Regions from separate parts of the Streptomyces sp. NPDC002838 genome, predicted to be linked through region 2. Evidence: riboswitches for the same ligand, from Rfam matches in the RefSeq annotation. Region 2 holds a riboswitch; each other region holds the start of a gene.
What was found. Region 2 has a riboswitch for cyclic di-AMP ahead of ABT063_RS18960 (M23 family metallopeptidase). Riboswitches for the same ligand answer to the same signal wherever they lie in the genome.
Positions count from the first base shown of each region.

Region 1: linked by a shared signal. The riboswitch ahead of ABT063_RS17480 (C40 family peptidase) and the one ahead of ABT063_RS18960 (M23 family metallopeptidase) in region 2 are both predicted to bind cyclic di-AMP.
Region 3: linked by a shared signal. The riboswitch ahead of ABT063_RS11595 (M23 family metallopeptidase) and the one ahead of ABT063_RS18960 (M23 family metallopeptidase) in region 2 are both predicted to bind cyclic di-AMP.
Region 4: linked by a shared signal. The riboswitch ahead of ABT063_RS15425 (C40 family peptidase) and the one ahead of ABT063_RS18960 (M23 family metallopeptidase) in region 2 are both predicted to bind cyclic di-AMP.

Region 1 covers NZ_JBEOVF010000011.1:202,172-209,502, reverse strand. The annotation lists gene ABT063_RS17495 (VanZ family protein) at 1-478, shown strand, start outside; gene ABT063_RS17490 (C40 family peptidase) at 578-1,645, opposite strand; gene ABT063_RS17485 (hypothetical protein) at 2,104-2,457, shown strand; gene ABT063_RS17480 (C40 family peptidase) at 2,480-3,640, opposite strand; cyclic di-AMP (ydaO/yuaA leader) riboswitch at 3,649-3,802, opposite strand; gene ABT063_RS17475 (hypothetical protein) at 4,079-4,372, shown strand; gene pcrA (DNA helicase PcrA) at 4,448-6,934, shown strand; gene ABT063_RS17465 (M23 family metallopeptidase) at 6,996-7,331, opposite strand, start outside.
Region 2 covers NZ_JBEOVF010000013.1:75,838-83,168, reverse strand. The annotation lists gene ABT063_RS18965 (M16 family metallopeptidase) at 1-1,224, shown strand, start outside; cyclic di-AMP (ydaO/yuaA leader) riboswitch at 1,449-1,611, shown strand; gene ABT063_RS18960 (M23 family metallopeptidase) at 1,624-2,409, shown strand; gene ABT063_RS18955 (GntR family transcriptional regulator) at 2,598-3,293, shown strand; gene ABT063_RS18950 (HPr family phosphocarrier protein) at 3,463-3,744, opposite strand; gene ABT063_RS18945 (bifunctional acetate--CoA ligase family protein/GNAT family N-acetyltransferase) at 3,952-6,846, shown strand; gene ABT063_RS18940 (DUF5998 family protein) at 6,938-7,331, shown strand, end outside.
Region 3 covers NZ_JBEOVF010000007.1:22,305-29,635, forward strand. The annotation lists gene ABT063_RS11585 (PrsW family intramembrane metalloprotease) at 1-445, shown strand, start outside; gene ABT063_RS11590 (aldo/keto reductase) at 630-1,577, opposite strand; gene ABT063_RS11595 (M23 family metallopeptidase) at 1,660-2,688, opposite strand; cyclic di-AMP (ydaO/yuaA leader) riboswitch at 2,701-2,858, opposite strand; tRNA gene ABT063_RS11600 (tRNA-Met) at 3,164-3,237, opposite strand; gene ABT063_RS11605 (dihydrofolate reductase family protein) at 3,313-4,440, opposite strand; gene ABT063_RS11610 (MarR family winged helix-turn-helix transcriptional regulator) at 4,496-5,014, shown strand; gene ABT063_RS11615 (GTP cyclohydrolase II) at 5,170-5,811, shown strand; partial or broken gene ABT063_RS11620 (response regulator transcription factor) at 5,827-6,279, opposite strand; partial or broken gene ABT063_RS11625 (sensor domain-containing protein) at 6,416-6,673, opposite strand; gene ABT063_RS11630 (sugar ABC transporter substrate-binding protein) at 6,912-7,331, shown strand, end outside.
Region 4 covers NZ_JBEOVF010000010.1:5,414-12,744, reverse strand. The annotation lists gene ABT063_RS15460 (8-amino-7-oxononanoate synthase) at 52-1,179, shown strand; gene ABT063_RS15455 (DUF397 domain-containing protein) at 1,221-1,451, opposite strand; gene ABT063_RS15450 (helix-turn-helix domain-containing protein) at 1,465-2,325, opposite strand; gene ABT063_RS15445 (ATP-binding protein) at 2,607-3,065, shown strand; gene ABT063_RS15440 (LysR family transcriptional regulator) at 3,069-3,983, opposite strand; gene ABT063_RS15435 (LysE family translocator) at 4,088-4,708, shown strand; gene ABT063_RS15430 (DUF6328 family protein) at 4,644-5,249, opposite strand; gene ABT063_RS15425 (C40 family peptidase) at 5,341-5,814, opposite strand; cyclic di-AMP (ydaO/yuaA leader) riboswitch at 5,818-5,952, opposite strand; gene ABT063_RS15420 (hypothetical protein) at 6,369-6,677, opposite strand; gene ABT063_RS15415 (ATP-dependent Clp protease proteolytic subunit) at 6,685-7,320, opposite strand.

The DNA of each region.
Region 1 (7,331 bases), on a different contig from region 2:
TGACGGAACAGCCCCGGCTGATGCGGAAGCTGCCTACCGCATCGCCCAGAAGTATGCGAAGAAGCACTACCCGTGGGCCCTGAAGGCAGACCACCAGGAAACACATCCCGTCGGCGACAACGCCGAGTTCGGATGGATCACCAGCTGGCGCTGGCAGTCCGGCGGCGTCCTCATGCCCAGGAGCATCGACGTCCAAGTCAACCGGGCGGGCCGCGTCTCCCAGCTTGACGTACAAGAAGGACCTCAGAAAGTGGACGTCCCCCGTCGGCGCGTCTCCAAACAGCAAGCCGAACAAGCAGCGCGACACGGAGCCGGCGGACAAGCCAAAGCCACGGCTATCACCGTCAGGGCAGTCCAACGCGGAGGCACCTGGCGCGCCGAATGGACCGTTGAGGTGTCCATCTCCGGCAGCGACCCCTACCTCGTGTTCGTCGACGCCGAGACGGCGAAGGTCCACGACGCCGCACCCACCGTCTGACACTAGCGACGCCGCACTGACACAGCTCAACAGCACTCGATGAGCTGTTCGTTGCCCCGGCGCCGGGCAGATTTCGGGCGACTGCGGAGGCCCGCCCGCTCACGCCACCCGCGTAGCCCCCGCAAACGGCATCTCGCTGAGCGGCGCCACCCGCACCGGCGCCGACGGCCTCGGGGCGTGGATCATCTGGCCGTTGCCGATGTAGATGCCGACGTGGCTGATGCCGGAGTAGAAGAACACCAGGTCGCCCGGGCGCAGCTCGGAGCGGGACACGCGGCGGCCGGCGTCGATCTGGGCGTAGGTCGTGCGGGGGAGGGAGATACCGGCGGAGCGGTACGCGGCCTGGGTCAGGCCCGAGCAGTCGAAGGCGTTCGGGCCGGTCGCGCCCCAGACGTAGGGGCTGCCGAGCTTGGAGTAGGCGTAGGAGACGGCCGCCACCGCACGGGAGTTGGGCGCCTGGGACGTGACCGCCCCGGGGGCCGCGAGGCCGTCCCGTGCGGCCGTCGAGGACCGGGAAGCGCGGGACGTGTCGCCGCCCGACCCGAGCAGCGCGCGCTCCTCCGCCGTCAGCTGGGACATCAGCCGTCGTACCGCGTCCAGCTTGCCGTTGATCGTCTTCTTGTGCTGTTTGAGCTCCGCCTGACGCGACTTGAGCGAGGTCAGCTCGATGTGAGAGGCCCCGCGCAACTGCTCGATCTCCCGCAGCTGTTCGCGGACACGGGCCACGGACGAGGCCTGACGGTTGCCCGCCCGTTCGGCGAACTCGGCGCCGTCCAGGTACCGGTCGGGGTCGTCGGCGAGCGCGAGTCGGAGCGCGGGGTCCAGACCGCCGTCGCGGTACTGAGCGGCGGCCATCGAACCCAGCGCGTCCCGCGCCGAGTTGAGCTTCTGCGTCCTGCGCGCCGCCTCGTCCTGCAGCGAGTTCAGCCGCGTCCGGGCCGCCTCCGCCTTCTCCTTCGCGCCGTTGTACTTCTCGGTGGCGACCTCCGCCTCCTGGTACAGCTTGTCCACCTTCGCCTTGACCTGCGCCGGCGTCAGCCGCGGCTCGGCGTGTCCGGTCCCGTCGAAGCCGGTCGCGGTCGCCGCGCCCGCCAGGGCGATGGTCGCCGCTGTACGGGCCTTGTTTCCGCCGGCCGAGCGTTGTCTGGGCTTGCGGTGCGCTGCCACGTGGACTGCACGTCCTTTCGTACGACTCGTACGACCGCCTCGTCCGTACGGCCGTCGAGCGGAGCGGACGTACGGCCGCCCGGAGGCGGATCACGCGTCCGGCGGCGGCCCGCACAGGGGAAGCGGACCGCCGCCGGACCTTCTTGGCGGTGGTGGCCGACTGCCGCCCCTGGCCCGGGCGGCGGTGGGGAGCCGGCCACCTGGTGGAGGACGCTAAACCTCGCCGTGTCGGCGCGGTAACGGGTTGTGCGGAAGTGCCGCGAGCGGACCACCAGGGACCATTTGTGACCGTGATCCCGTGTCGCCGCCGTCGACTTCACGCAGCGCGATGACCGAAGTGCCGATTCAGGGACACGCGCGAGTGAGGGGCTGCTATGGGCCGCATATATGCAAGATCCGGGTAAGGAGGGTGGCCCGGTGTCAGGAGACACAGACGCCCCTGATTAGGCTCCGGCCTCATGGACGTACTCATCCATCTCTTCGTCGGCCTGCACATCATCGGCATCGCCGCGCTGCTCGGCGGCTTCCTCACCCAGATGAAGGCGATGGGTGAGGGAACAGCGCGGTTCAACCCGGCGATGCTGCACGGGGCGCTGACGATGCTGGTCACCGGCGCGATCCTGGTCGGCCTCAACCAGGCCGACGACCAGAGCGTCAACAACGTCAAGATCGGCGTGAAGCTGGCGCTGCTGGTCGTGATCCTCGGCCTCGTCTATGTGAAGCGGGACGACGAGAAGGTGGACAAGGGCCTGTTCGGCCTGGTGGGCCTGCTGACGACGGCCAACATCTTCATCGCGGTGCTGTGGACGTGACGCCGGCCCCGACGCCGGTGTCTCAGGCCGGTCGCACCACGCTGTGGATCGCCGACTCGCCGTCGTAGTAGATCGACTCCTCGCGGACGTACGCGCCCGGCTTCGGGGCGTGGATCATCATGCCGTTGCCGATGTAGATGCCGACGTGGCTGACGTCGTCGTAGAAGAAGACCAGGTCGCCGGGCTGGGCGGCGGAGACGGAGACCGTGGTGCCGGCGTTGACCTGGTCGTAGGTGACACGGGGGATGTCGACGCCGGCGGCCTTCCAGGCGGCCTGGGTGAGGCCGGAGCAGTCGTAGGAGCCGGGGCCGGTGGCGCCCCAGACGTACGGCTTGCCGATCTGGGCGCGGGAGAAGGCGAGCGCCTTCTCGGCCTTGGTGGCGTAGGAGGCGTCGGTCGCGGGAGTGCTGGGGGTGCTGGTGTCGGCGGAGCTGTTCTGCTCCTGCTGGGCCGCGGCCTCCTGCCGGGCCCTTTCCTCCTCCGCCTGCTGCCGCGCGAGCTCCGCGGCCTTGCGTGCCGCCTCCTGCTGCCTCTCCTTCTCGATCGCCGCGAGCCGCGCCTTCTCCTCGGCGGTCAGCTGCGACAGGAGTGCGCGCGCGTCGGCGAGCTTCTTCTGGACGGTCGCCTTGGCCGTCCTCAGGTCGCCCTGCGACTCGGTGAGCGTCTCGAGGCTCTGGGTGGCCTCCTGGCGCTTCTTCATCGTCGCGGACTGCTCGGTGACGTAGTCGTCGACCGCGCCCTTCTGCCTACTGGTCAGGCGACCCATCAGCTGGGTCTGGTCGAAGTAGTCCTGCGGGGAGTCCGCGAGCAGGAAGGTCGAGGTGTCGGGGGCGGAGGCGCCGGTGCGGTACTGGGCGGCGGCGAAGGAACCCAGCTCCTCCCGCGCCTCGTTGAGCTTCTGGGTGCGCTGGGCGACGTCGTCGAGGAGGGTGTCGACGCGCTTGCGCTGCTGCGCGGTCTTCTCCTTGGCCGCGTTGTACTTGTCGGTCGCCGACCCCGCCTGGCGGTACAGGTCGTCGACCTTCTTCTCGACCTCTTCGAGGCTCGGTTTGTCGTCGGCCGGGGCGGCGTTGGCCGACTGGGACAGCAGGGCCACGGAGGTGAGGGCCGCCGTGGCGAGGGCGGGGGTCCGTATGCCTGCTACGCGCGTACCCGAAGGACGCGACTTGCGGTGCGACGCCAAGGGAGGCGACTCCTTCCATGTTCCGCCTACCGAGTTAGCTGTCGGGTTCGGGCGGGTAATTAGGAAGGGTTGCCCTACGGCCCTGCCCCGGAGGCAGTCGGGCCGATTCACCCCAAGTTCGGTGGGTCCCCGGCTCCGGTCGCGCGGCGGCGCTCCGGACTCGGCGGAGGCCGCGCGGCCCGGCGACGTTCGCCGGTGGAGGTCGTACGGCCTGCCCGGCACGGTAGCCAACGCGTGTGGCCCCTGTGAAGGTTGATGTTCGATATGCCCGATACATTTTCGTGACCTAGGGTCAGGACGTCGCGCACCGTGACCAATCCGGAGTGATCTGCGGAGACTTGTGCTTATTTTGGTCGAAGTGATGCCGTCCGCCCGCTTAGGGACGCTAGCTTCCGGTCAGCCTCGGTCCGGTGTCGTGGCGGGTGGGAGGGATACGCCATGGGGTATGCCGCAAAGATCCTCGGCTGGAAGCCGGGCTTCGGCTCGATCAGCGGCCTCGGCTTCAACGACAAGGGCGACCTGTACGTCAGCCGGCTCTTCGCCGGCCAGGTGACCAAGGTCTCGCACGGCAAACGTACGAGGGTGAAGGTGCCGTACCCGGCGGGCGTGGCCGTCGACCCGTACGACGGCAAGGTCTACGTCTCGGCCTGGTCGATCGCGGACCGTGACGGGACGGTCATGGAGGGCAAGAAGACGCCGGGCGGGCAGCTCTGGAAGATCCTCGGCTGCTGAGCCCGCCCTTCGGAAGCGGAGATGTTCTCAGGGCGGCGGCGGGGTGTCAGTGGGGAGCCCTAGACTCGGAGAGCGATGAGCAGCCTCTTTGACGACAGCTTCCTGGCGGACCTCCAGGCCCCCCGCGGCCACGAGGAAGAGCCCCCGCCGCCGCCCGACGACGATCACGTACCGGATCCGGTTCCGGACGATCTGTTCGGCGGGAAGTTCGACGTGCCGCCGGACCGGGACGCCTACTACCGCGACGGCGCCCCGCGCCCGGCCGTGGACGCGGCCGCGCTCCTGGAGGGGCTGAACGAGAACCAGCGTGCCGCCGTCGTGCACCACGGCACCCCGCTGCTCATCGTGGCCGGCGCCGGCTCCGGCAAGACCCGTGTGCTCACGCACCGCATCGCGTACCTGCTCGGCGAGCGGAACGTCCACCCGGGTCAGATCCTCGCGATCACCTTCACCAACAAGGCCGCGGGCGAGATGAAGGAGCGCGTCGAGCACCTCGTCGGCCCGCGCGCGAACGCGATGTGGGTGATGACCTTCCACAGCGCATGCGTGCGGATCCTGCGGCGCGAGAGCAAGAAGCTCGGCTTCACGTCCTCCTTCTCGATCTACGACGCCGCCGACTCCAAGCGTCTGATGGCGCTGGTCTGCCGCGACCTGGACCTCGATCCCAAGCGCTTCCCGCCGAAGTCCTTCAGCGCCAAGATCAGCAACCTCAAGAACGAGCTGATCGACGAGGAGGACTTCGCCGCCCAGGCCACCGACGGCTTCGAGAAGACCCTCGCCCAGGCCTACGCCCTGTACCAGTCGCGGCTGCGCGAGGCGAACGCCCTCGACTTCGACGACCTGATCATGACGACGGTCAACCTGCTGCGCGCCTTCCCGGACGTCGCCGAGCACTACCGCCGCCGCTTCCGGCACGTCCTCGTCGACGAGTACCAGGACACCAACCACGCCCAGTACGCCCTGGTCAGGGAACTCGTCGGCACCTCCGAGCACCCGGTGGACGTCCCGCCCAGTGAGTACGACGTGCCGCCCGCCGAGCTCTGCGTCGTCGGCGACGCCGACCAGTCGATCTACGCCTTCCGCGGCGCGACCATCCGCAACATCCTCCAGTTCGAGGAGGACTACCCGGACGCGACGACGATCCTGCTGGAGCAGAACTACCGCTCCACCCAGACGATCCTGTCCGCGGCCAACGCGGTCATCGAACGCAACGAGTCACGCCGCCCCAAGAACCTGTGGACCAACGCGGGCGCGGGCGCGCGCATCACCGGCTATGTCGCCGACACCGAGCACGACGAGGCACAGTTCGTCGCCGACGAGATAGACCGTCTCACGGACGCCGGCGAGGCGAAGGCCGGCGACGTCGCCGTCTTCTACCGTACGAACGCCCAGTCCCGTGTCTTCGAAGAGGTCTTCATCCGCGTCGGCCTGCCCTACAAGGTCGTCGGCGGCGTCCGCTTCTACGAGCGCAAGGAGGTCCGGGACGTCCTGGCCTACCTGCGCGTGCTGGCCAACCCGGAGGACTCGGTCCCGCTGCGGCGGATCCTCAACGTTCCCAAGCGGGGCATCGGCGACCGCGCCGAGGCGATGATCGACGCCCTGTCCCAGCGGGAGAAGATCAGCTTCCCGCAGGCGCTCAAGCGCGTCGACGAGGCGTACGGCATGGCCGCGCGGTCGACCAACGCCGTGAAGCGGTTCAACACGCTGATGGAGGACCTGCGCACGATCGTCGAGTCCGGCGCCGGACCGGCCACCGTCCTGGAGGCGGTGCTCGAACGGACCGGCTACCTCGCCGAGTTGCAGGCCTCCACCGACCCACAGGACGAGACCCGGATCGAGAACCTTCAGGAACTCGCCGCCGTGGCCCTGGAGTTCGAGCAGGAGTCGGCCGAGGGCGAGGCGTCCGGCTCGCTCGCCGACTTCCTGGAGCGGGTCGCGCTGGTCGCCGACTCCGACCAGATCCCCGACGAGGGCGAGGACGGCTCCGGCGTCATCACCCTGATGACCCTGCACACCGCCAAGGGCCTGGAGTTCCCGGTCGTCTTCCTGACCGGCATGGAGGACGGCGTCTTCCCGCACATGCGCGCCCTCGGCCAGACCAAGGAGCTGGAGGAGGAGCGGCGCCTGGCGTACGTCGGCATCACGCGCGCGCGGGAACGGCTGTATCTGACGCGGTCGTCGATGCGGAGCGCGTGGGGGCAGCCGTCGTACAACCCGCCGTCCCGCTTCCTGGAGGAGATCCCCCCGCAGCACGTGGACTGGAAGCGGACGGGGGCGACCGCGCCGGTGTCCTCCGGTCCGGCGTCCGGGGTGGCGGCCTCGCTGTCCTCCTCCCGTTCGCGCTCGGCGGCGTCGGGCGCGTCGGGCTTCGCCACGCGCCGGGCTTCGGACAAGCCGGTGGCCTCGCTGGCGGTCGGGGACCGGGTGACGCACGACCAGTTCGGACTGGGCACCGTGACGGCGGTGAAGGGCACGGGGGCGAACGCGGAGGCGACGATCGACTTCGGGGACGAGAAGCCGAAGCGGTTGCTGCTGCGGTACGCGCCGGTGCAGAAGCTGTAGCTCGGCCCCGGTGGGCTCCCGTTGAACGGCGGGGGCTCACAAGGGGGTCGCTTACGGTCGCTTACGTCGGGTCGACGCCGTGGCTGCGCAGCCAGGGAAGCGGGTCGATGGCCGAGCCGCCCGCCGGCCTTACCTCGAAGTGCAGGTGCGGGCCGGTCGAGTTGCCCGAGTTGCCGGAATACGCGATCGGGTCGCCGGCCTTGACGGTCGTACCGGAGGAGACCCGGTAACTGGAGAGGTGGCAGTACCACGTCTCCGTGCCGTCCTTCGCCGTCACGATCATCATGTTGCCGTACGCGCTGTTCCACTCGGTACGGACGGTGCCGTCGGTCGCGGCCATCACCGTCGTGCCGTAGGAGACCGGGAAGTCGATGCCGGTGTGCACGGACATCCAGTT
Region 2 (7,331 bases):
GCGCCCCTGGAGGCAGAGCCGGCCGGACTGGACGGCGTCGCCACGATCATGTCGCGGGCCTTCTCCGAAGGCACCGACAAGCACTCCGCGGAGGACTTCGCCGCCGAGCTGGAGCGCTGCGGCGCCACGCTCGACTCGCACGCCGACCACCCCGGCGTACGTCTGTCCCTGGAGGTCCCGGCCTCGCGCCTGGCCAAGGCACTGGGCCTGCTCGCCGACGCCCTCAGGGCGCCCGCGTTCGCCGACAGCGAGGTCGAGAGGCTGGTGCGCAACCGCCTCGACGAGATTCCGCACGAGCTGGCCAACCCCTCCCGCCGCGCCGCCAAGGAGCTCTCCAAGGAGCTGTTCCCGGCGACCTCGCGCATGTCGCGTCCCCGCCAGGGCACCGAGGAGACGGTCGCCGCCATCGACTCCGCGGCCGTACGCGCCTTCTACGAGAAGCACGTCCGCCCCGCCACCGCCACCGTCGTGGTCGTCGGCGACCTCACCGGGATCGAGCTCGACGGCCTGCTCGGTGACACGCTCGGCTCCTGGACCGGGTCCTCGGCCCAGCCGCGGCCGGTGCCGCCGGTGACCGCCGACGACACCGGCCGGGTCGTCATCGTGGACCGTCCGGGCGCCGTCCAGACGCAGCTGCTCATCGGCCGCCTCGGCCCGGACCGGCACGACCGGGTGTGGCCCGCGCAGGTGCTCGGCACGTACTGCCTCGGCGGCACCCTCACCTCCCGCCTGGACCGCGTCCTGCGCGAGGAGAAGGGCTACACCTACGGCGTGCGGGCGTTCGGTCAGGTCCTGCGGTCCGCCCCCGACGGCACCGGCGCCGCGATGCTCGCCATCAGCGGCTCCGTCGACACCCCGAACACCGGTCCGGCCCTGCAGGACCTGTGGACGGTGCTGCGCACGCTCGCGGCGGAGGGCCTGACCGACGCCGAGCGCGACGTGGCCGTGCAGAACCTCGTCGGGGTGGCGCCGCTGAAGTACGAGACGGCCGCGGCCGTGGCGAGCACGCTGGCCGACCAGGTCGAGCAGCACCTGCCGGACGACTTCCAGGCGACGCTGTACCAGCAGCTCGCCGCGACCGGCACCGTCGAGGCCACGGCGGCGGCCGTGAGCGCCTTCCCGGTGGACCGTCTGGTGACGATCCTCGTCGGCGACGCGGCGCAGATCAAGGAGCCCGTGGAGGCCCTCGGCATCGGCCAAGTCACCGTCGTTTCCGCGGAGTAGGCGGCAGTAGGTGCAGGAGTAGGCGCGGACTTGGCCGTACCGCGCGCAGGGGCCCTGGTGACGCAAGAGTCACCAGGGCCCCCTAATGTCCGAATTGAGGGAGAGGTTGCCTGTCTGCCCTGTGGCATGCGCTACAAAAACCCTGATCTGTTTGAGGATTGACACAGGCCCCGTTTAGCTTCATGCGGGCTGTCCGTCAGGCACTTCGCCGCACCCGCGGCACCGGACAGTCATCGCCGAGTCCCCGTACGGCGCGAGCCAGGGGAGCCGGGGACCCACCGCAGTCCCTGGGGTGAATCGGACGCCCGCGCGCAGCGAGGGGGTCCGTAGGAGACCTTCCTGCTCCGAACCCGTCAGCTAACCCGGTAGGCGAGAGGGAAGGAAAGGACCAGCCACTACATGGCGTTCATGTGCGCCACCGGGAAGCACCGTCGTCCCAGCCGGATGAAGCGTGGCACCGTCCAGGCGGCAGGCGTCGCGGCGATCACCACCACCGGCGTCATCGGCACCCTGGCCGCTCCGGCGCTCGCCGCCGAACCCGCCGCCGAGCAGACCGGTCTCACCCCCGTCATCACCATCGGCGACTCGATCGCCGACCAGATCGACGCCCAGGCCGCCGCCCAACAGCAGGCCGCAGAGGAGGCCGAGGCGAAGAAGCAGGCCGCCGAGGCGCGCAAGAAGGCCGAGGAGGCCGCGCGCAAGAGGGCCGCCGAGGCCGCCAAGGAGGCGCGCGAGGCCAAGGAGCGCGCCACCCGCGAGGCCGAGCGCAAGCGCCTCAACACCTTCGTCTCCCCGATATCCGGCTCGTACGTCTCGACCGGCTACAAGACCGGCGGCGCCGTCTGGTCCTCCGGCAGCCACACCGGCGTCGACTTCCACGCCTCGAGTGGCACGTCCGTCCAGGCGGTCGGCTCCGGCACCGTCGTCGAGGCCGGCTGGGGCGGGTCGTACGGCAACCAGATCGTGATCAAGATGAACGACGGCACGTACACCCAGTACGGCCATCTGTCGTCCATCGGCGTCTCGGTGGGCCAGACGGTCACCCCCGGCCAGCAGATAGGCCTCTCCGGCGCGACCGGCAACGTCACCGGAGCGCACCTGCACTTCGAGGCCCGTACGACGGCCGAGTACGGCTCGGACATCGACCCCGTCGCCTACCTCCGCTCGCACGGCGTGAACGTCTGACGACAGACGGCGAGACACCCCGAAGCCCCGGCTCCCCGAGCCGGGGCTTTCGGTCTTTTCGACGATCGGCTGTCCAAAAAATATCCATGGATTCCGGCCCGCCATCGGAAATTCCGGCTCATTGCAATAGAGTCACGGAACACACGTCAATCGTCGACGTTTCACGGGGATTAAGGCGGAGGTCGGTCATGCGTATTCCGGCGCACTCGGTATGCACGGCGATCCGGGACGACATCGTCGCGGGTGTCTACGAGCGCGGCAGCCGGCTCACCGAGGAACTGCTGGCGCGCCGCTACGGCGTCTCGCGCGTCCCCGTCCGGGAGGCCCTGCGCACGCTGGAGGCGGAGGGCTTCGTGGTGACCAGGCGGCACGCGGGCGCGTGCGTCGCGGAACCCACCGAGCAGGAGGGCGCCGACCTGCTGGAGATGCGCATGCTCCTGGAGCCGCTCGGCGCCTACCGGGCCGCCCAGCGGCGCACCGAGGCCCACCTGAAGGTGCTGCGCGGACTGGTCCGGCTGGGCCAGGAGCGGGCCAGGCGGGGCAACAGCGAGGACCTGCGCTCCCTGGGGGGCTGGTTCCACGAGACGCTCGCACAGGCCTCCGGCAGCCCCGCGCTCACCTCGATGCTGACCCAGCTGCGCCACAAGATCGCCTGGATGTACGCCGTGGAGGCGCCGGCCAACCCCGTGGAGTCCTGGACGGAGCACGGCGCGATCGTCGACGCCGTGGCGCGCGGGGACAGCGAGCGCGCTCGGGGGCTCACGGCACTGCACACGGAACGGGCGACGGCCGCGCACCGACTGCGCTTCGCCTCCGGCCCGGAGCGCGTGGAGCGTGTGAGGAACTCGCAACATCCCGTAAACATGACGAGCCTGCGGCATTAACACGGGCGCCGTATACAAAGAGAGTGTAATTCGCGGGGGATTATTTTCGCTGCCCGTAAACGGGAAATACGAAGGGCTCGCCCGATAATTCGGACGAGCCCTTCGGTGCTGCGGGGGTGCGTCTTTCAGGCGACGACCGCCGCGAGCGTCAATTGGGTGCTCAGCTTGCTCAGACGGTCTCGGGGAGTTCCTCGAGACCCTCGGAGACCAGCTTCGCGAGACGGTCGAGGGCCGCGTCCGCACCCTCGGCGTCGGAGGCGAGAACGATCTCCTCGCCGCCCTGGGCGCCCAGGCCGAGGACGGCCAGCATGGAGGCCGCGTTGACGGGGCTGCCGTCGGCCTTGGCGATCGTCACCGGGATGCCTGCGGCCGTGGCGGCCCGGACGAAGATGGAAGCGGGGCGGGCGTGAAGACCCTCGGCCCAGCCGACGTTGACGCGGCGCTCAGCCATGTGATGCTGCCCTTCGGTGTATCAGGGTTGTCTAGACCAGTTTCCCATATCGTGAAGCATGCCCGGAGCGGTCCTTCGTCCCGCCCCGGAGGTGTCGTCGGACCGCGGCCTCGGCCCGACTTCCGTCCTCCACAGACTGCCCCGCGCCGTTGTCGTACGCGAGACCGCCCCGCGCCGTTGTCGTACGCGAGCCGTACTCTGGGGCCCATGCAGACCTCGCCGGACCGGCATGAGTATCCCGCCCACTGGGAGGCCGACGTGGTGCTGCGCGACGGCGGTACCGCGCGCATCCGGCCCATCACCGTTGATGACGCCGATCGCCTCGTCAGCTTCTATGAGCAGGTCTCGGACGAGTCGAAGTACTACCGCTTCTTCGCGCCCTACCCTCGCCTGTCCGCCAAGGACGTCCACCGCTTCACGCACCACGACTTTGTGGACCGGGTGGGACTCGCGGCCACCATCGGCGGCGAGTTCATCGCCACCGTACGCTACGACCGCATCGGCGCCGACGGCATGCCCGCCTCCGCCCCGGCCGACGAGGCCGAGGTCGCCTTCCTCGTGCAGGACGCCCACCAGGGGCGCGGGGTCGCCTCCGCCCTCCTCGAACACATCGCGGCCGTCGCGCGCGAGCACGGGATCCGCCGGTTCGCCGCCGAGGTGCTGCCCGCCAACAGCAAGATGATCAAGGTGTTCACGGACGCCGGGTACACCCAGAAGCGCAGCTTCGAGGACGGTGTCGTACGCCTTGAGTTCGATCTGGAGCCGACGGACCGCTCGCTCGCCGTGCAGTACGCGCGCGAACAGCGGGCCGAGGCGCGGTCCGTGCAGCGGCTGCTCATGCCCGGCTCCGTCGCCGTCGTCGGGACCGGCCGCGCGTCCGGAGGCGTCGGCCGCAGCGTCCTCGGCAACATCAGGGACGCCGGGTTCACGGGTCTGCTGTACGCCGTGAACAGGGCCTTCCCCGAACAGCAGAAGGAACTCGACGGGGTGCCCGCCCACCGCTCGGTGCGGGACATCGAGGGACCGGTCGACCTCGCCGTCGTCGCCGTGCCCGCGGAGCATGTCCCCGAGGTCGTCGAGGAGTGCGGCAACCATGGCGTGCAGGGGCTGGTCGTGCTCTCCGCCGGGTACGCCGACAGCGGGCCCGAGGGGCGCGAGCGGCAGCGCGAACTCGTCCGGCACGCGCGCGCGTACGGCATGCGGATCATCGGGCCGAACGCGTTCGGGATCATCAACACCTCCCCGGACGTCCGGCTGAACGCCTCCCTCGCGCCCGAGATGCCCCGGCCCGGGCGGATCGGGCTGTTCGCCCAGTCCGGCGCCATCGGTATCGCCCTGCTGTCCCGGCTGCACCGGCGCGGCGGCGGGGTCACCGGGGTGACCGGCGTGTCGACCTTCGTCTCGTCCGGCAACCGGGCGGACGTGTCCGGCAACGACGTCCTTCAGTACTGGTACGACGACACCGACACCGATGTCGTCCTCATGTACCTGGAGTCCATCGGCAACCCGCGCAAGTTCACGCGGCTCGCGCGGCGGACGGCGGCGGCGAAGCCGCTGGTCGTGGTGCAGGGGGCCGGTTCCGCTCCGCAGGGGCATGCCGTACGGGCGACTCGGTTGCCGCATGCCACGGTGTCCGCGTTGCTCCGGCAGGCCGGGGTGATCCGGGTGGACACGATCACGGAGTTGGTGGACACGGGGCTGCTGCTCGCGCGGCAGCCGCTGCCCGCGGGGTCGCGGGTGGCGATTCTGGGGAACTCCGAGTCGTTGGGGGTGCTGACGTACGACGCGTGTCTCTCCGAGGGTTTGCGGCCGTTGCCTCCGTTGGATCTGACGACGGGGGCGTCGCCGGGGGACTTCCATGCGGCCTTGTCCCGGGCGTTGGCGGACGACGCGAGTGATGCGGTGGTGGTGACGGCGATACCGGTTGTGGGAGAGGGGCTGGCCGGGGACGCGGCGTTGGCGGAGGCGCTTCGGTCGGCTGCTGAGCGGGTGCCGGGGAAGCCTGTGCTGGTGGTGCATGTGGAGCTCGGGGGGCTTGCTGAGGCGTTGTCGGCTGCGGCCAGTACTGCACCACAGGCGGGTTCAAACGCCCCCGGCGTTGCCGGCGGTGGCCATTCGATCCGCCCTGCGGAACGACTGCCCACCGCGGGAGCGGCAGCGGAACGGGCGCCCGGCGCCGCACAGCCGCCGCCCGCCGCAGGAGCGGGAGGCGCGGCCCCTGCCGCGTCCTCCGCCCGCTCCCGCCTCATCCCCGCCTACCCCGCCGCCGAGCGTGCCGTCCGGGCCCTCTCCGAAGTCGTCCGGTACGCGCAGTGGCGGCGGGACGTCGCCGAGCCCGGGAAGGTGCCCGAGTACGAGGACATCGACGAGAAGGGGGCCGCCGAGCTGATCGGCGGGCTGCTGGCGCGCGGGCAGGGGCTCACCCTCGGCACCGAGGAGACCTGCGAGCTGCTCGGCAAGTACGGCATCCATGCGCACCGCGCCCTGCCCGCCCCCACCCCCGACGACGCAGCCCGAGCCGCCCGCACCCTCGGCTACCCGGTCGCCCTCAAGGCCACCGCTCCGCACCTGCGACACCGCGCCGACCTGGGCGGCGTACGCCTGGATCTCGCGGACGAGGAGCAACTGCGGCGGGCGTACGCCGAGTTGACCGAGCTGTTCGGGACGCCTCAGGAGCTGCGGCCGGTGGTGCAGGGGATGGCACCGCGGGGAGTCGACACCGTTGTGCGGGCCGTCATCGACCCGGCGGCCGGGGCCGTACTGTCGTTCGGGCTGGCCGGGGCCGCCACCCAGCTGCTCGGGGACATGGCACACCGGCTGATCCCCGTCACCGACCGCGAGGCGACCTCGCTCATCCGTTCGATCCGTACGGCGCCCCTCCTCTTCGGCTGGCGCGGCTCGGCCCCGGTCGACGCATCCGCCCTCGAAGAGCTGTTGCTGCGGGTCTCCCGGCTGGTCGACGACCACCCGGAGGTCGTCGCGGTCACCCTGGAGCCGGTCGTCGTCGCCCCGCGCGGACTGAGCGTCCTCGGCGCCTCCGTCCGCCTGGCGCCCCCGCCGGCCCGCGACGACCTCGGCCCGAGGACGCTCCCGGCGTACTGAGGAGTACGGACGCCCATCGGGGTGCCCGGGACCGGCCGAGCCCGACGGAGACCGCCGCGAGCGTCCCTCGCAGTCAGTGGGTCGCCGTAGGATGGGCGTCATGGCCAAGACCAGTACGACGACCCAGGGGCTGCGCACGGCGATCGAACGCAGCGGCTACTACCCGGCCCTCGTGGCCGAGGCGGTGGAGGCCGCTGTGGGCGGCGAGCCCATTCAGTCGTACCTGGTCCATCAGGAGACGACGTTCGACCAGAACGAGGTGCGACGGCATGTGACCGTCCTGGTCCTCACCGGCAACCGCTTCATCGTCAGCCACACCGACGAGCAGGCCGCCGACGGCACGTCCCCGACGCCGTACGCCACGACCTCCACGGAGTCGGTCAAGCTCGGCCGGATCTCGTCGGTCGTGATCAGCCGCGTGGTCGCCAACCCGGAGCAGTACTCGCCGGGCACCCTGCCCCGCGAGGTCGTGCTGACCATCGGCT
Region 3 (7,331 bases), on a different contig from region 2:
CATCTGGACCCGGCAGCGCGAGCTGAAGACCGTACGGGAGGAACTGCCGGCGTACACCGTGGCGGGCTGGCTGACCCCGGCCGAGCCGTACGCGCTCGGCTCGATGCGGGCCCGGCAGCTGGCCCGCGACTACGCCCGGCACCACGGCGGGCGGTCCGCGGCGCGGGCGGTCGCGCAGTACGAGGCGTACGCGACCTCGCTGGCGTTCCTACGGCATCGGGGGCGCCGTGGCCGCGCGGGCGCCGACTTCGTCGTACGGGAACGGGAGTTGCTGCACGAGCTGTGGCGCCGCCGGGAGGTGGCGCGTCCCGCCCTGGACCACGCGGCACGGGTGACGGCCCCGCCGGTGGCGGTGGCCGCGCCGCCGTGGCCGGTGTACGGGGTGTACGGGTATCCGGCGTCTCCCGTGGTGCGGTATCCGGCCTACAACCCGTACCGGACGTGATCGCCGAGCGTCGCGGCGGCTACGACACCGCCGGATCCCGCCGTCGCGGCTGAGCACCGCCGCGGCGAAGAGAAGCGGCCGACGGCAGAAAGCGGCCATCCGAAGCTCAAGCCGCCGAGAAGAACCCGCCCGCCCGAGAACCAGGCCAACGCCTCCGGCAAGTCAGAACCCAGCCTCCGGCGAGTCAGGCCGACGCCTCCGCCAGGCGTGCGAGCTCGGGCTCCGTCAGGGTGAGCTCCGCAACGCCCAGCAGCGCCGGCAGCTGTTCCACCGTCCGCGCGGAGGCGATCGGGGCCGCCACCGTCGGCTGGGCGGCCAGCCACGCCAGGGCGACCGTGGGGACCGGGGCGTCGTGGGCCTCGGCGATCTCGTCGAGGGCGGCGAGGACCTTCCGGCCGCGCTCGGTCTCCAGGTGCTTGGCGGCGCCCGCGGCCGCCCGCGCGCTGTCGACCGTCCTGCCGGGGCGGTACTTGCCGGTGAGGAAGCCGGAGGCCAGCGCGTAGTACGGGACGGCGGCCAGGCCGGAGCGCTCGGCGAGGTCCTGCAGATCGCCCTCGTAGGTGTCGCGCGAGACCAGGTTGTAGTGGGGCTGGAGGGCCACGTACCGCGCCAGGCCCTCGCGGTCGGAGAAGGCGAGGGACGCCTCCAGCCGCTCGGCGGAGATGTTGGACGCGGCGATGTACCGCACCTTGCCCGAGCGCACCAGTTCGTCGAGCGCGCCGATGATCTCCTCGACCGGCACTTCCGGCTTGTCGAAGTGGGTGTAGTAGAGGTCGATGTAGTCGGTGGCGAGGCGGCGCAGTGAGGCGTCGGCGGCGGCCTTGATGTTGGCGGCGGACAGGCCCCGGTACTCAGGGTGCTGGCTCACCTTGGTCGCGATCACCACGTCCGCGCGGTTGCCGCGTACCTTGACCCACTTGCCGATGACGGTCTCGGACTCGCCGCCCTCGTTGCCGTCGACCCACGACGAGTACGAGTCGGCCGTATCGACGAAGTTGCCGCCCGCGGCCGTGTACGCGTCGAGCACGGCGAAGGAGGCAGCCTCGTCGGCGGTCCAGCCGAAGACGTTGCCGCCGAGGGAGAGCGGGAAGACCTCTAGGTCCGAGTTACCGAGCTTGCGGAGAGAAGTCATGCTGTGGATCAACAACCGCGGTGGAGCGCCCCATTCCGGAGGCGCCCGCAAAAACCGCGTAAATCGACGCGGGCTCAGGGTCTCAGGGGTTGAGTCCCTTGCTCCGCAGCCAGGCCATCGGGTCGATCCCGTTGTCGGCCCCGCCCGGGTGGACCTCCAGGTGGAGGTGCGCGCCGGTCACGTTGCCCGTGGCGCCCACGCGGCCGATGACATCGCCGGTGTTGACCTTCTGGCCGACGCTGGCGCTGATCGACGACTGGTGGGCGTACCAGATCTCCGTGCCGTCATCGAGGGTGAGCACCGTCTTGTAGCCGTACGACCCCTCGTAGCCGGCCTGGGTGATCGTGCCGCTGTGCACGGCCTTGATCAGCGTGCCCGTGGGCGCGGCGAAGTCGAGGCCGGTGTGCTGGCCGGAGGACCAGTAGGCGCCGGCCTGACCGAAGGTGGAGGTGATGGTGTACGAGGAGGTCGGCAGCGTGTACTGCCTGGCCAGCTCGGCGAGGCGCTCGGCCTCGGCCTTCTGCCTGGCCTCTTCCTCCGCCTTCTGCTTCGCGGCGGCGGCCTTGGCCTCGGCCTCCTTCGCCGCCTTGGCGGCCGCTTCGGCGGCCTGCTTCTCGGCGGCGGCCGCGGCCTCGGCGGCGGCCTTGCTCTCGACCTGGTCCTGCTGCTGCTCGGCCTGGGCCAGGATCCTGGAGCGCAGCGCCTCACCGGCGCCCGCGGCGCCCTGATCGGTGTCGGCGGAGGCCACACCGACGCTGCTGAGCGCGGTCGCGGAGCCCTCGGAGGCTTCGTCGTCCGATATCAGGGAACCCACGTTGGGCAGGTCGGGCAGGGAGATGGACACCGGCGGCTTGCCGGTCTGCGCGCTGGCCATGCCGCCCGCGCTGACGGCGGCTATGACGCCGACGCCGAGGACGGTGGAGCTGCGGGCGAGTCCGCCACGCTGCTTGGCGACACGGTGCCGGCCGCGTACGGGTCGGAGGGACTCCTCGGTGGGGTTCCACTCCGTCCAGGGGCCCTCGTCGGTGCGGTAGCTGTCGTAGCCGAAGGTCTCGGTGTCGCGCTGGCTCGGCTCGAGCGGGGCTTCTGGGGCAGGCCGGTTGGACGCCACGTGGGGCGTGCTCCTTTCCTTCCTTCTCGCCTACCGGGTTAGCTGACGGGTTCGGAGCAGGAAGGTCTCCTACGCGCGTATACCAGCCGTGACTTCACGGTGGTATCCACGCGATTCACCCCATGGTGGTGGTTCCCCGGTTCCCTTGCGGAATTCGGCGCGTGCGCACGGAGCCGCCTCTTGTGACGGCTGGGACGACCGCGCTGCGTTATCGAACGTTAATAGACCCGGGGGCTCGATTCCAAGCTGTTCCACTTGATCATTAACGTTTTCGCCCAGGACTTTACGGCCCATGACCGGCGAAAAACGGGCGAGTTGGCCGCGCCTCATGTGTCACACAGGTATTGACGGTATGTCAGTTGTTATGCGGAGGGCGGTCGCCCGGTCACCACCCGTGACAACGGTCACGAGCGTGCGGGACACACGAAAAAACCGAGGGCCGGAACCCTTTCGGATTCCGGCCCTCGGCCTTCAGTAGCGGGGACAGGATTTGAACCTGCGACCTCTGGGTTATGAGCCCAGCGAGCTACCGAGCTGCTCCACCCCGCGTCGGTAAACACCAGTGTACGCCATGCGAAGGACACAAGTCGCCACGGTTGTCATCGGGGTGGTGCGGGCGCCCTTTCACCCCAGCACATGCCGATTCGGCCCCTTGGCCCGCCCCTCGTACTCCGCCAGCACGACCACCTCCGCACCTCCAGCCGCCAGCACCCCGCTCCCATCGGCCCCCGGCACAAACGTGTCCGGCTCCCGCCAGGCCGTCACCACCCGCCGCACACCCGCCTCCAGGATCAGCCGAGCACACGGCACCGGCCGAGACGCCCGCCGTGCGCACGGCTCCAGGCTGCTGTACACCGTCGCGGACGCCAGCCGAGGATCACCCGGTTCGATCTTCCCCAGCGCCGCCTCCTCCGCGTGCTCGACGGAGTCGCCCTCCCGGGAGTACCCACGCGCCAGCTCCGTACCGTCGGCCGCCACCACCACCGCCCCGACACTGAAGGCCGTCGCCGACGGCGGACACCGCTCCGCCAGCTCGCACGCGAGCCGCAGCCAGTGGTGATCCGCAGCCGACGCGGCCCCACCCACCCCGGGCGCCGTGGGCTCGTACCGCATCAGTACGACGTCACCGACCGCCCGCGTCTCCACCAGCCGCAGACGCCCGCCCTGGTAGGGCCCGGGCCCGAAGAGCCGCGGGGCCTCCGGATCGCCGACGAACAGCGGCGCCAGCACCAGCTGGAGCTCGTCCGCGAGCCCCTGCCGCAGCAGCTGGGTGTGGATCTGTCCGCCGCCCTCGACCATCAGGCGGCGGACCCCGCGGACGTCGTGCAGGTGCGTGAGGAGCCGCCGCCAGTCGAGTTCGGCACCCAGGGGGGCGATATCGGCGGCCAGGCCCAGTGCCCGGGCCCGCTCCGCACCCTTCTCCGTCGTATAGACGATCTTCTCGCCGCCCGTGTGCCAGAACTTCGCCGTCGGGTCGAGGTCCCCGGAGCCGCTGACCGTGACCTTGAGCGGGTACTCCGGCTTGCCGGCGGCCACCCGGGCCGCCCGTCGCTCCGGCGAGTTGACCAGCAGCCGCGGATTGTCGGCCCGGATGGTCCCCGCGCCGACCAGGATCGCGTCGACGGACGCCCGGACCGCGTCGACCCGGTCGAAGTCGGCCGGGCCGGACAGCAGGAGGCGCTCGGGGCCGGTGTCGTCCAGGTAGCCGTCGAGGGAGACGGCGGCGGACAGCAGGACGTAGGGATGAGGCATCGGCACGCTCCCCGGCGGGCTTGGTTCAAGTTTGAAACAAACTTACACTGGTGGCATGACGACTCGCTGGCTCACCCCGAAGGAGCAGCGCGCCTGGCGCGCGTACATCGCCGCGACGCACCTCCTGGAGGACGCGCTCGACCGGCAGCTCCAGCAGGACGCCGGCATGCCCCACCTGTACTACTCCATCCTGGCCACCCTCTCCGAGGCTCCGGAACGGCGCCTGCGTATGACCGACCTCGCCGAGCAGCTGAAGATCACGCGCAGCCGGCTGACGTACGGGGTGACACGGCTGGAGAAGGACGGCCTGGTACGGCGGGAGAGCTGCCGCTGGGACAAGCGCGGCAGCCTCGCCATTCTCACCGACGAGGGCATGACGATCCTGGAACAGGCGGCACCGGGACACGTCGAAAAGGTGCGCGCCTCCCTCTTCGACCATCTCACCGAGGAACAGGTGGGCCAGCTTGAGGAGATCTGCTCGGGAATCACCCGGGCCCTCCAGGGAGACGACGGGGAGCGCCCCGCCACCGACGAGGTCCCTTGGCGCCGCCGCTCGTCTCCGTCCTTCCAGTGAACCCAGTGAACCCAGTGACCCTGGTCACAGATCCGCCGCTTCCTCACCATTTCCCCATTGCTTCAAATTTAAAGCATAGGGTAGGGTCCGTACCCGTAGATCTGCTTCAAATCTGAAGCAGATGTGACCACCGGACCCTACCCGGGAGAACCCGTATGCCCGACTTCCCCGCCGCCACCCCGCGTTCCCGCGTCCGGGTACCGCTGCGCTTCCACGACGGCTATGGCGTCGACGCCGAACTGGTCACCTTCCACGGCCTGGCCGACGGCCAGGAACACGTGGCCATGGTCCTCGGCGACCCCGCTCCCGGCACGACCCCGCTGGTCCGTCTGCACTCCGAGTGCCTGACCGGCGACGTCTTCGGCTCCGCCCGCTGCGACTGCGGCCCGCAGCTGCGCGAGGCGGTCGAGCGCATCGCCGACCGCGGCGGCGTCCTGCTCTACCTCCGCCAGGAGGGCCGCGGCATCGGCCTCTACAACAAGCTCGACGCGTACGCCCTCCAGGACCAGGGCCTCGACACCTACGCCGCCAACACCGCGCTGGGCCTGCCCGAGGACGCCCGCGACTACACGGCGGCGGCGCAGATGCTCCAGGCCCTGGGCGTCTCCACCCTGGACCTGCTCTCCAACAACCCCGACAAGGCGGGCCAGTTGCGCGACCTCGGCATCGACGTCCGTGACCGCGTGCCCACGGGCGTCTTCACCACCGCACACAACGTCCGTTACCTGCGCGCGAAGGTCCTCCAGACCCAGCACACGCTGCCGCTGGGCGAACTGACGGGACTTCACGCGGTCTGACGGCCAAGGCCTGTATCACTGAGGGGTGTGCGCCAGGTACGCCAGCACGGCCAGCACCCGCCGGTGCCCGCTGTCGCTCGGCGGCAGCCCCAGCTTCAGGAAGACGTTGCCGATGTGCTTGTGCACAGCGCGCTCCGTCACGACGAGCATCTTGGCGATGGTGGCGTTGTCATGCCCCTCCGCCATCAGCTTCAGCACCTCGCGCTCGCGCGGGGTGAGCGAGTCGAGCGGGGTGTCGCGGCGACGGGTCAGCAGCTCGGTCACCACCTCGGGGTCCAGCGCCGTACCCCCGCCCGCGACCCGCTCCAGCGCGTCGAGGAACTCGTCCACCCGCCCCACCCGGTCCTTGAGCAGGTAGCCGAGACCGCCCGTGCCCCCGCCCAGCAGTTCGGCGGCGTACGACTCCTCGACGTACTGCGAGAGCACCAGCACCGGCAGCCCGGGGATCTTCTCCCGGGCGACCCGCGCCGTCGGCGAGCCGGACGATCAACGGCAGCACGACCGCACGCCGCCGCAGCAGCCCGCACCCCACACCGTCGACGACCAGCCCGACGGGCCACAGCGGCAGCGCGAGGAGGACGAGGGCGCCGTAAAAGTAGTAGGCGAGCATCCAGCGCAGGTCGGTGAGCGTTCCCGGATCCCGTACGGCGATCCGCAGCCGCTCGCGCAGCGTCCCGCCGATGGTCTGATACGCCTCGGGGATCCGCCGCCCCGTCCACGCGGCCGTCAGCCCCCGCTTGGCCCCGGCGATCCGCCGGATCAGCACCACCGTCTCGGGCAGCATCCAGGCACCGACCACCGCGACCGTGCCGATGGCGGCGATCAGCAGCACGGTGATGAAGATCCACACACCGAACGCCATCGCCGCGGCCACGACGAGATGCACCGTGGCCCAGGCGGCCCGCTGAACGGTTTCCACATGGCGCAAACGCTGGGCGACCCGGTGGCGGCGCGCGGGGGAGGAGGTACCCGGGCGGAGGGTGTAGCGGGCTACACCAGGGGCGTGGGCTGGGCCGTGTGCTGTCCGGTGCTGGTGTCGGCGTCCGGTGGCCTCGGAGCCACTCCCGTGGTGGACTCGTAGGTGCTAGGAGGCCGGGGAGATGCGTGCGTGTCTGCGTGGTGTTGTCGGCGTCGTGACAGCTGTGTCACTGGCCGTCGGTCTCGGCGCCTGCGGGCAGTCCGGCGAGTCCGGCGGCTCGGGCGAGAACCTGAGGATAGGCCTCTTGCTCCCGGGCTACGGGGGGACCACCCGCTGGGAGCAGTTCGACAAGCCCCTGATCGAGGAGAAGATCAAGGACCTGTGCGCCGACTGCACGGTGGAGTACGCCGACGCCAGGCTGAACGCGGCCACCCAGGGGCAGCAAACGGAGGCGATGATCGCCAAGGGGGTCGATGTCCTGATCCTCGCCTCCGTCCACGCCGAGGCGATCCGCTCTTCGATCAGAGACGCACACGCGGCGGACATTCCCGTCGTCGCCTACGACCACCTCGCGGAGGGACCCATCTCGGCCTACGTCTCC
Region 4 (7,331 bases), on a different contig from region 2:
CCGCGGGCTGCACCAGGCTCTGTGCCGCCCACCACCATCCCCGGAGGACCCATGGCGTTCGGCTGGATCGACGAGCAGGCGCGGCTGCGCCGCCGGGCCGGACTCGTACGGATGCTGCGCCCCCGCCCTGCCGACACGCCGCTGCTGGACCTCGCGAGCAACGACTACCTGGGCCTGGCCCGCCACCCGGAGGTCACCGAGGGCGCGGCGCGGGCCGCGCGAACCTGGGGCGGCGGCTCGACCGGGTCACGGCTCGTCACCGGCACCACCGAGCTCCACACCGAGCTGGAGAGCGAGCTGGCCGACTTCTGCGGCTTCGAGGCGGCGCTGGTGTTCTCCTCCGGATACGCGGCCAACCTCGCCGCCGTCACCGCGCTGGCGCCGCACGGCTCGCTGATCGTCTCCGACGCCGGCAACCACGCCTCGCTGATCGACGGCTGCCGCCTGGCGCGGGGCACCACACAGGTCGTCGGACACGCCGACCCGGACGCCGTACGCAAGGCACTCCAGACGCACGAGGGTCCCGCCGTCGTCGTGTCCGACACGGTCTTCTCGGTCGACGGCGACGCGGCCCCGCTGGCCGCGCTCGCCGAGGCCGGCCGGGAGCACGGCGCGGGCCTGGTGGTCGACGACGCCCACGGCCTCGGCGTCCTCGGCGAAGGCGGCCGCGGAGCCCCGCACGCGGCGGGGCTCGCGGGCGCCGACGACGTCGTCGTCACGGTCACGCTGTCCAAGTCGCTCGGCAGCCAGGGCGGAGCCGTCCTCGGTCCCGCCCGGGTGATCGACCACCTGGTCAACGCGGCCCGGACGTTCATCTTCGACACGGGCCTCGCCCCCGCGGCGGCGGGCGCGGCCCTGGCGGCCCTGCGGCTGCTGCGCCGCGAGCCGGAGCGGGCGGCGCGAGCGCGCGCGGTGGCGAGCGAACTCCACGCACGCCTGACGGCCGCGGGTCTGGAGGCGGTACGTCCGGACGCCGCGGTCGTCTCCGTGCGCGCGCCGTCCCCGGAGGGGGCCGTGCGGTGGGCGGCCGACTGCCGTGCGGCCGGGCTGGCCGTGGGCTGCTTCCGTCCTCCTTCCGTCCCCGACGGCATCTCACGGCTCAGGCTGACCGCCCGCGCGGACCTCTCCGAGGGGCAGATCGAACGCGCTGTACTGGTGATCGGCGAGGCGCGACCATGAGTCGGCGTGACACGGCCGAGCGCCGCACGAGAGGGAACCGGTCAGATGTGGTGCACCGCGGCCGTGAAGCCCGCCCAGCTCTCCGGGGAGAAGAGCAGCGCGGGTCCGGCCGGGTCCTTCGAGTCGCGCACGGCGAGCAGGCCGGTCCACGGACCGCGGTCCAACGGGGCCGTCTCGACGCAGTTGTTCGCTCCGGTGCTGTAGCTGCTGCGCAGCCACCGCACACCGTGCAGATCGGTACTGGAGGGTACGTGCCGAGGCAGTGCAGACATGGGGGGTGCCTCCTTACGCGCCGTCACCTATCCCGGCGATGTAGTCCAACGAATCCTCGGGCGAAAGGGCGTGGAACCGAAGGGTGTTGAAGGCCTCGGTGTAGGCCTGGAGGTCTTCTTTCCGTTCCAGGTAGAGGCTACTCGTCAAGTGGTCGAGAACAACCACATCCAGATCAGATGTGCTCGAAAATGAGAAAATAACGAAAGGCCCGGTGACGCCGATGTGCGCCCCTGCCGTGAACGGCAGTACCTGCAACCGCACTTGGGGCAGGAGGGCCGCCTCCACCAGGCGCTCCAACTGCCGCGCCATGACTCCGGGCCCGCCCACGTCCCGGCGCAGCACGGCCTCGTCCAGGACCGCGCTCAGCTCCAGCGGCGGGTGCGACCTCAGCACGTCCTGCCTGGCCAGCCGCACCTCGACCAGCGCGTCCAGCCGCTCGTCGTCCAGCCCGTCCACCGCGGCCTTCGTCACCGCCCGGGCGTACTCGGGCGTCTGCAGCAGCCCCGGCACCACCGAGGTCTCCAGCGTGCGCATCGCGCTGGCCTGGGACTCCAGGCTGATGAAGTCCCGGTAGGTCGGCGGCAGTACCCCGCGGTAGGCGTGCCACCAGTGGTGCCGGCCGCCGCTCTCGTCGGATCCCGCCAACGCCAACAGCAACTCGCGTAGTTGGGCGTCCCGCACTCCGTAGGCGTCGAGGAGTAACCGCACATCGGCCGGTTTCACCCCGCTCGCGCCGGTCTCGATCCGGCTGACCTTCGACTGGTGCCAGCCCACCAGCCGGGCGGCCTCACCACTGGTGAGCCCCGCCCCGGTGCGCAACGCACGCAGTTCGCCGCCCAGTTTCCGGCGGCGCACCGCGGGACCGTGCTGCATGGGCCACTCCTTAACTCCCACCGGGACTCCAGGACTGCGGGGCTTTGAGACACGCATGACTCCGAGACTCGGACTCCGAGACGCCGAACGAGCGCACAAATACGCTCTGCCGTCGCAGAGTTCACCGCTTCGAGCGACAGATATATGCATATCTTGGTGGATCGCCACCCGTGACCGCCGCGGTAATGGCAGTCTGGCGACGAAGCACCAGTCCGGGACCGTACTCGAACCTTCCGCCTTCGTGTCGGACTGCGGTCCCGTGGGAAAGGGACGACGTCGCCATGGCAGACCATCTGGAAGCATCCGTCACTCTGCCGAGCGAACCCGCCTCGGTTTCCGCGGCTCGTACCTACGTGGTCACCACCCTGGCGGAGTGGGGACTGCCGGCGGACACGGACGCGGCCGAGACCATCCGCCTCATCGTCTCCGAACTCGCCACCAACGCCGTACAGCACACCTTCGGGCAGTCACCGACCTTCACGGTGGACCTCCAGCTCGACCGTGACGAACACCTGCGCATCGGTGTCACCGACAGCCACCCGCGGTTCCCCAAGCGGCTGCCCGCCGCCGTCCAGCAGGACAACGGCCGGGGCCTGGTGATCATCCGCTGGCTGACCGCGGAGTACGGCGGCAAGCTGAGAATCCGGCCCACCCGCGAGGGCGGCAAGACCGTCTCCATCGAACTGCTGTGGACCGTACCGGCCGCGCCGGTGCCTGGGGCAGGACAGCAGGACCCGTAGAACTCACGTGTGCCTGGCTCGGCCGAACGTGCCCCGCAACAAGGCCCGGAACGCGTCCGCGGCGGGTGCCTTCTCGTCGGTCCGGTACACGACCGAGATCGTACGGCGCAACTCTCCCGCCTCCAGCAGCCGCATCCCCACCGGAGTGGCCGCCGTCCGCGCCACCATCTCCGGAACCACCCCGACCCCAAGGCCCGCACTGGCCAGCGCGCACACCAGCACGTACCCCGGAGTCGCCACCAGCACCGACGGCGTGGCCCCGGCCCGTGCCAGCACCGCCTCCACCTCCCGCCGCCCCGGATGGTCCGGCGCCATGCTGATCAGCGGCTGCCCCGCGAGCTCGGCCAGCGGGAGCCGCGAGGTGCCGCTGGTGAGGGCGTGCCCCGGCGCGGACACCAGGACCAGCTCCTCGACGAGGATCGGATCCGCGCCGACGGAGGAGGGGAGCGGGACCGGGACCCCCGGTTCATAGCGGTGCGTCATCGCCAGATCGATCTCGCCGGCGGCCACGGCGGCGACCCCGGCCGACGGTTCGTGGTCCGCGACGATCAGCTCCACGTCCGGATACGCCCGGCGGAACGCGCTGAGCACCGGCGGCAGCAGATGGATGCCGGCGGTCTGGAAGGTGCCGAGCCTGAGCGTGCCGCCGGACAGGCCCGCCAGCCGCGCCAGCTCGTGCCGCGCCCGCTCCAACTCGTCGAGCACTCGACGCGCCCGCGCCACCAGCACCTCGCCCGCGCCCGTCAGCCGCGCCCCGCGATGGTGCCGGACCAGCAGGGCGGTACCCGCCTCCCGCTCCAGCTTGGCCAGTTGCTGGGAGAGGGCGGGCGGGGTGTAGCCGAGACGCTCGGCTGCCCGGGTGATCGACCCGGCCTCGGCGACCGCCACGAGGGCGGCGAGCCGGGTGGGGTCGTACATGCGGGGTCCTTCCGGCTGAGGTGCTGAGCCTAAAGCAATGCTTAAGGCTAATCCAGCAGATCCGACATACCTGCTGAAGGCTCGTGGACGGCAGGCTGGGGCGCATGGACGGACAGCTCATCGCTTTCACCGGTCTCGCCGCTGGCCTGGTCGCCATGCCCGGCGCCGACTTCACCGTCGTTGTGCGCAACGCCCTGGTCTCCCGCCGGGCCGGCCTCGCCTGCGCGCTCGGCATCACGGCGGGACTGCTGGTGCACACCGCACTGGCGGTGGCCGGTCTCGCCGCGGTCCTGGCCGCCGTACCCGCGCTGTTCCGCGCGCTGCAACTGCTGGGCGGTGCCTATGTCCTGTACCTGGGCCTGCGGACCTTGCGGGCGCTGCGGCGGCCGAGCGCGGCCCTGGCCGACGAGGCGGCGTCCGGCGGGCGCCCGCTGCGGCAGGGCTTCCTCACCAACGCTCTGAATCCGAAGGCCTCGCTCACCTTTCTCAGTGTGCTGCCGCAGTTCGTGCCCGCGGGCAGCCCGGCCATGCCCCGGACCCTGCTGCTCGCGCTGATCGTCGTCGTCCTCGCCCTGCTCTGGTTTCACGCCGTGGCTCTGCTGGTCGACCGCCTCGGCCGGTGGCTGCGCGGGCCGCGGGCCGCGCGGGTGGTGGAGGGCGTCACCGGCGGCGCGCTGACAGTTCTCGGTGCGGTGCTGTTGCTCGAACCGGTGCTTGCGGCCTGACGGTCTCGTGTGCCGGCGGCCCGACCGTCTCGTGCCGCTCGTCGGCCGAGCGCTGTTCCTCGGCGGTGCCGGCCCGCTGTACCAGGCGCGGCAGCAGCCCCCACAGGCCGAGACACACCAGCAGGGTCGCCGCGCCCGCGGCCACCCCGCCGGCCCGGCTGGTGGTCACGTCCACCACGAGCAGCACCGACCCGGTGAACGCGAGTACCAGGACACCCAGACCGGCCGATGCCAGCCGCGAGGAGACCTGGACGATCCGGGGCTTGGCGCCCTTCTGGAAGAGCGAGCGGTGCAGGGCGGCGGGCGCGGTGAACAGCGCCGCCGCGAGGACCGCGAGCAGGAGCGTGGTCACGTAGGTGGTGCGCTGGACCGTGTCGAGGGACGGGAAGCGCGAGGTGAAGGCCAGGCTCAGCAGGAAGGCGAAGAGGATCTGGACCCCTGTTTGGGTGACGCGCAGTTCCTGGAGCAGCTCGCCGAAGTTGCGGTCGGCGCGCTCCAGCGGAGTCTCGTTGCGTGCGGTGCAGGGACGGTGGTCGGCCATGCCGGGACGGGTAACCACCTGAGCCCGTGTCACGCGCCCGGAGCCCCACAGGGGGCGACGGCGAGTCAGGCCGCCGCCCCCTGTGGGCGGCTCAGCGGACCCTGCCGTACCAGACGCTCTTGGTCCAGATCTTCTGCAGTCGCACCACGTCCCCGGTCTTCGGGGCGTGCCAGATCTTCCCCTTCCCGGCGTAGATGCCGACGTGGTACACGTTCGAGCCCGAGTGGAAGAACACCAGGTCCCCGGCCTTGCGGCTCTTGACGGAGATGTGGCGCGTCTTGTTGTACTGCTGGGCGGCCGTGCGGGGCAGCTTCTTGCCCGCCTTCTTGTACGAGTACAGCGTGAGCCCGGAGCAGTCGAAGCGGCGTGGTCCTGTGGCGCCGTACTTGTACGGGGAGCCCTTCTTGGAGGCCGCGACCTTGAGTGCCTTTGTCGCCGGCGTGGCGGCCTCGGCCTCGGAGGCGAAGCCAGGAGCCACGATCGAGCCGCCCACGGCGGCGATGGTGAGGGCCGAGGCCGTACCGGCCCGGACCATGAGCGACGGGACACGATTGAGCGCAGTCATGCGCAACCCTTCGTCAGCCGCCTGTGAAGGATGACCTGTCGGATTCGGGCTGGCGAAGTTGCCCGGCCGCTGACGCGGCTTCACCCCAAGGGCTGCTCGGCTCCGGCCATGGCGTGACCGTTCCGGCGACCCGTCGTGCTTGGGTCCTCCACTCCTGCCGATCCACTCCTGTCGACCGGTCATCCGGACGGCGGCAGGACTCGGCGTCCGCCCGGATCGCCCCGCCGCTGCGGCGGGGGCTTGTCGTCAGACACGGATCTTCACTCACGGATGTCCGAAAATCCCAACGGAACCGAGGGTTTGTGTTGTTACTCACCACTCACCCGTTCGGGTGGACACCCCCGTGTTCGAAGGGGTGTTGAGGGGCCCGAGGACGCCCGGACCAGCACCGGAACGTCTCACGGTGCCCCGGGACTACGTGCGTTGCGCAAGTCTGCCGGCCCCGAAAAAGGGCGCGCGACTACTCCAATAGGCCGTACGCCGTTTGGTCCGTTTCGACCCCGGCCCGGACGTCGTCTCGATCCGACGGTTCGTCCGGGCCGGGTGGGGGTGCGTCAACTGTCGGAGAGCGGTGGCACGGTGACGCGAGCCGTGCGGCGCTCGCCGTCCAGGACGCGCAGCGCCCGCGTGAGCGTGGGCGCGTGCAGTTCGGCCTCGCCGCGCTGGTGCATCAGCGCCAGCGCGTCGCGAAGTTCGGTCGCCTTGCCGACCAGTGCCTGCGCGGCCCGCAGCCCGCGGTAGGTGTCGCCGTGGTGCACGGGGTTGATGCGCCCGAGCAGGTCGACCACGTCGAGGTAACGGTCGATCAGCTCGCCCTCGGCGCGGGTGAGGGCGGGCAGCGGCGGCAGTTCGGGTGGGAGCACCGGCCGCTCACCTCCCGGTGGGCGGGGCGATGGTGGTCTTGCGGCTCGGGATGATCTGATCCGCGAGTCCGTACTCCAGCGCTTCCTGAGCGTTGAGGATCGTGTCCCGCTCGATGTCCGCGCTCACCTGCTCCTGGCTGCGGCCGGTGTGCCGTACGAGCATCTCCTCCAGGAGGGCTCGGATCCGTGTCAACTCGTCGGCCTGGATGGCCAGATCGCTGGCCTGCCCCTGCACCGGCTCGGCCAGCGCGGGCTGGTGGATGACCACGCGTGCACCCGGCAGCAGGTGCCGCTTGCCCGGTGTCCCCGCCGCCAGCAGCACAGCGGCGGACGAGCCGGCCTGGCCCAGACACGTCGTCTCCACGTCACACCCGACGTACTGCATCGTGTCGTAGATCGCCGACATCGCGCTGAACGAGCCGCCGGGAGAGTTGATGTACAGCGAGATGTCCCGGTCCGGGTCCTTGTGCTCGAGGTACATGAACTGGGCCATCAGGTCGTTCGCGGAGGTGTCGTCGATCTGCGTCCCGAGGAAGATGATCCGCTCCTCCAGCAGCTTCGAGTACGGATCCATCGACTTGGTCCCGTAACTCGTGCGCTCGGTGAACTCGGGCAGGACGTAGCGGGCGGACGGTCGGGTCATTGGGTACCCCT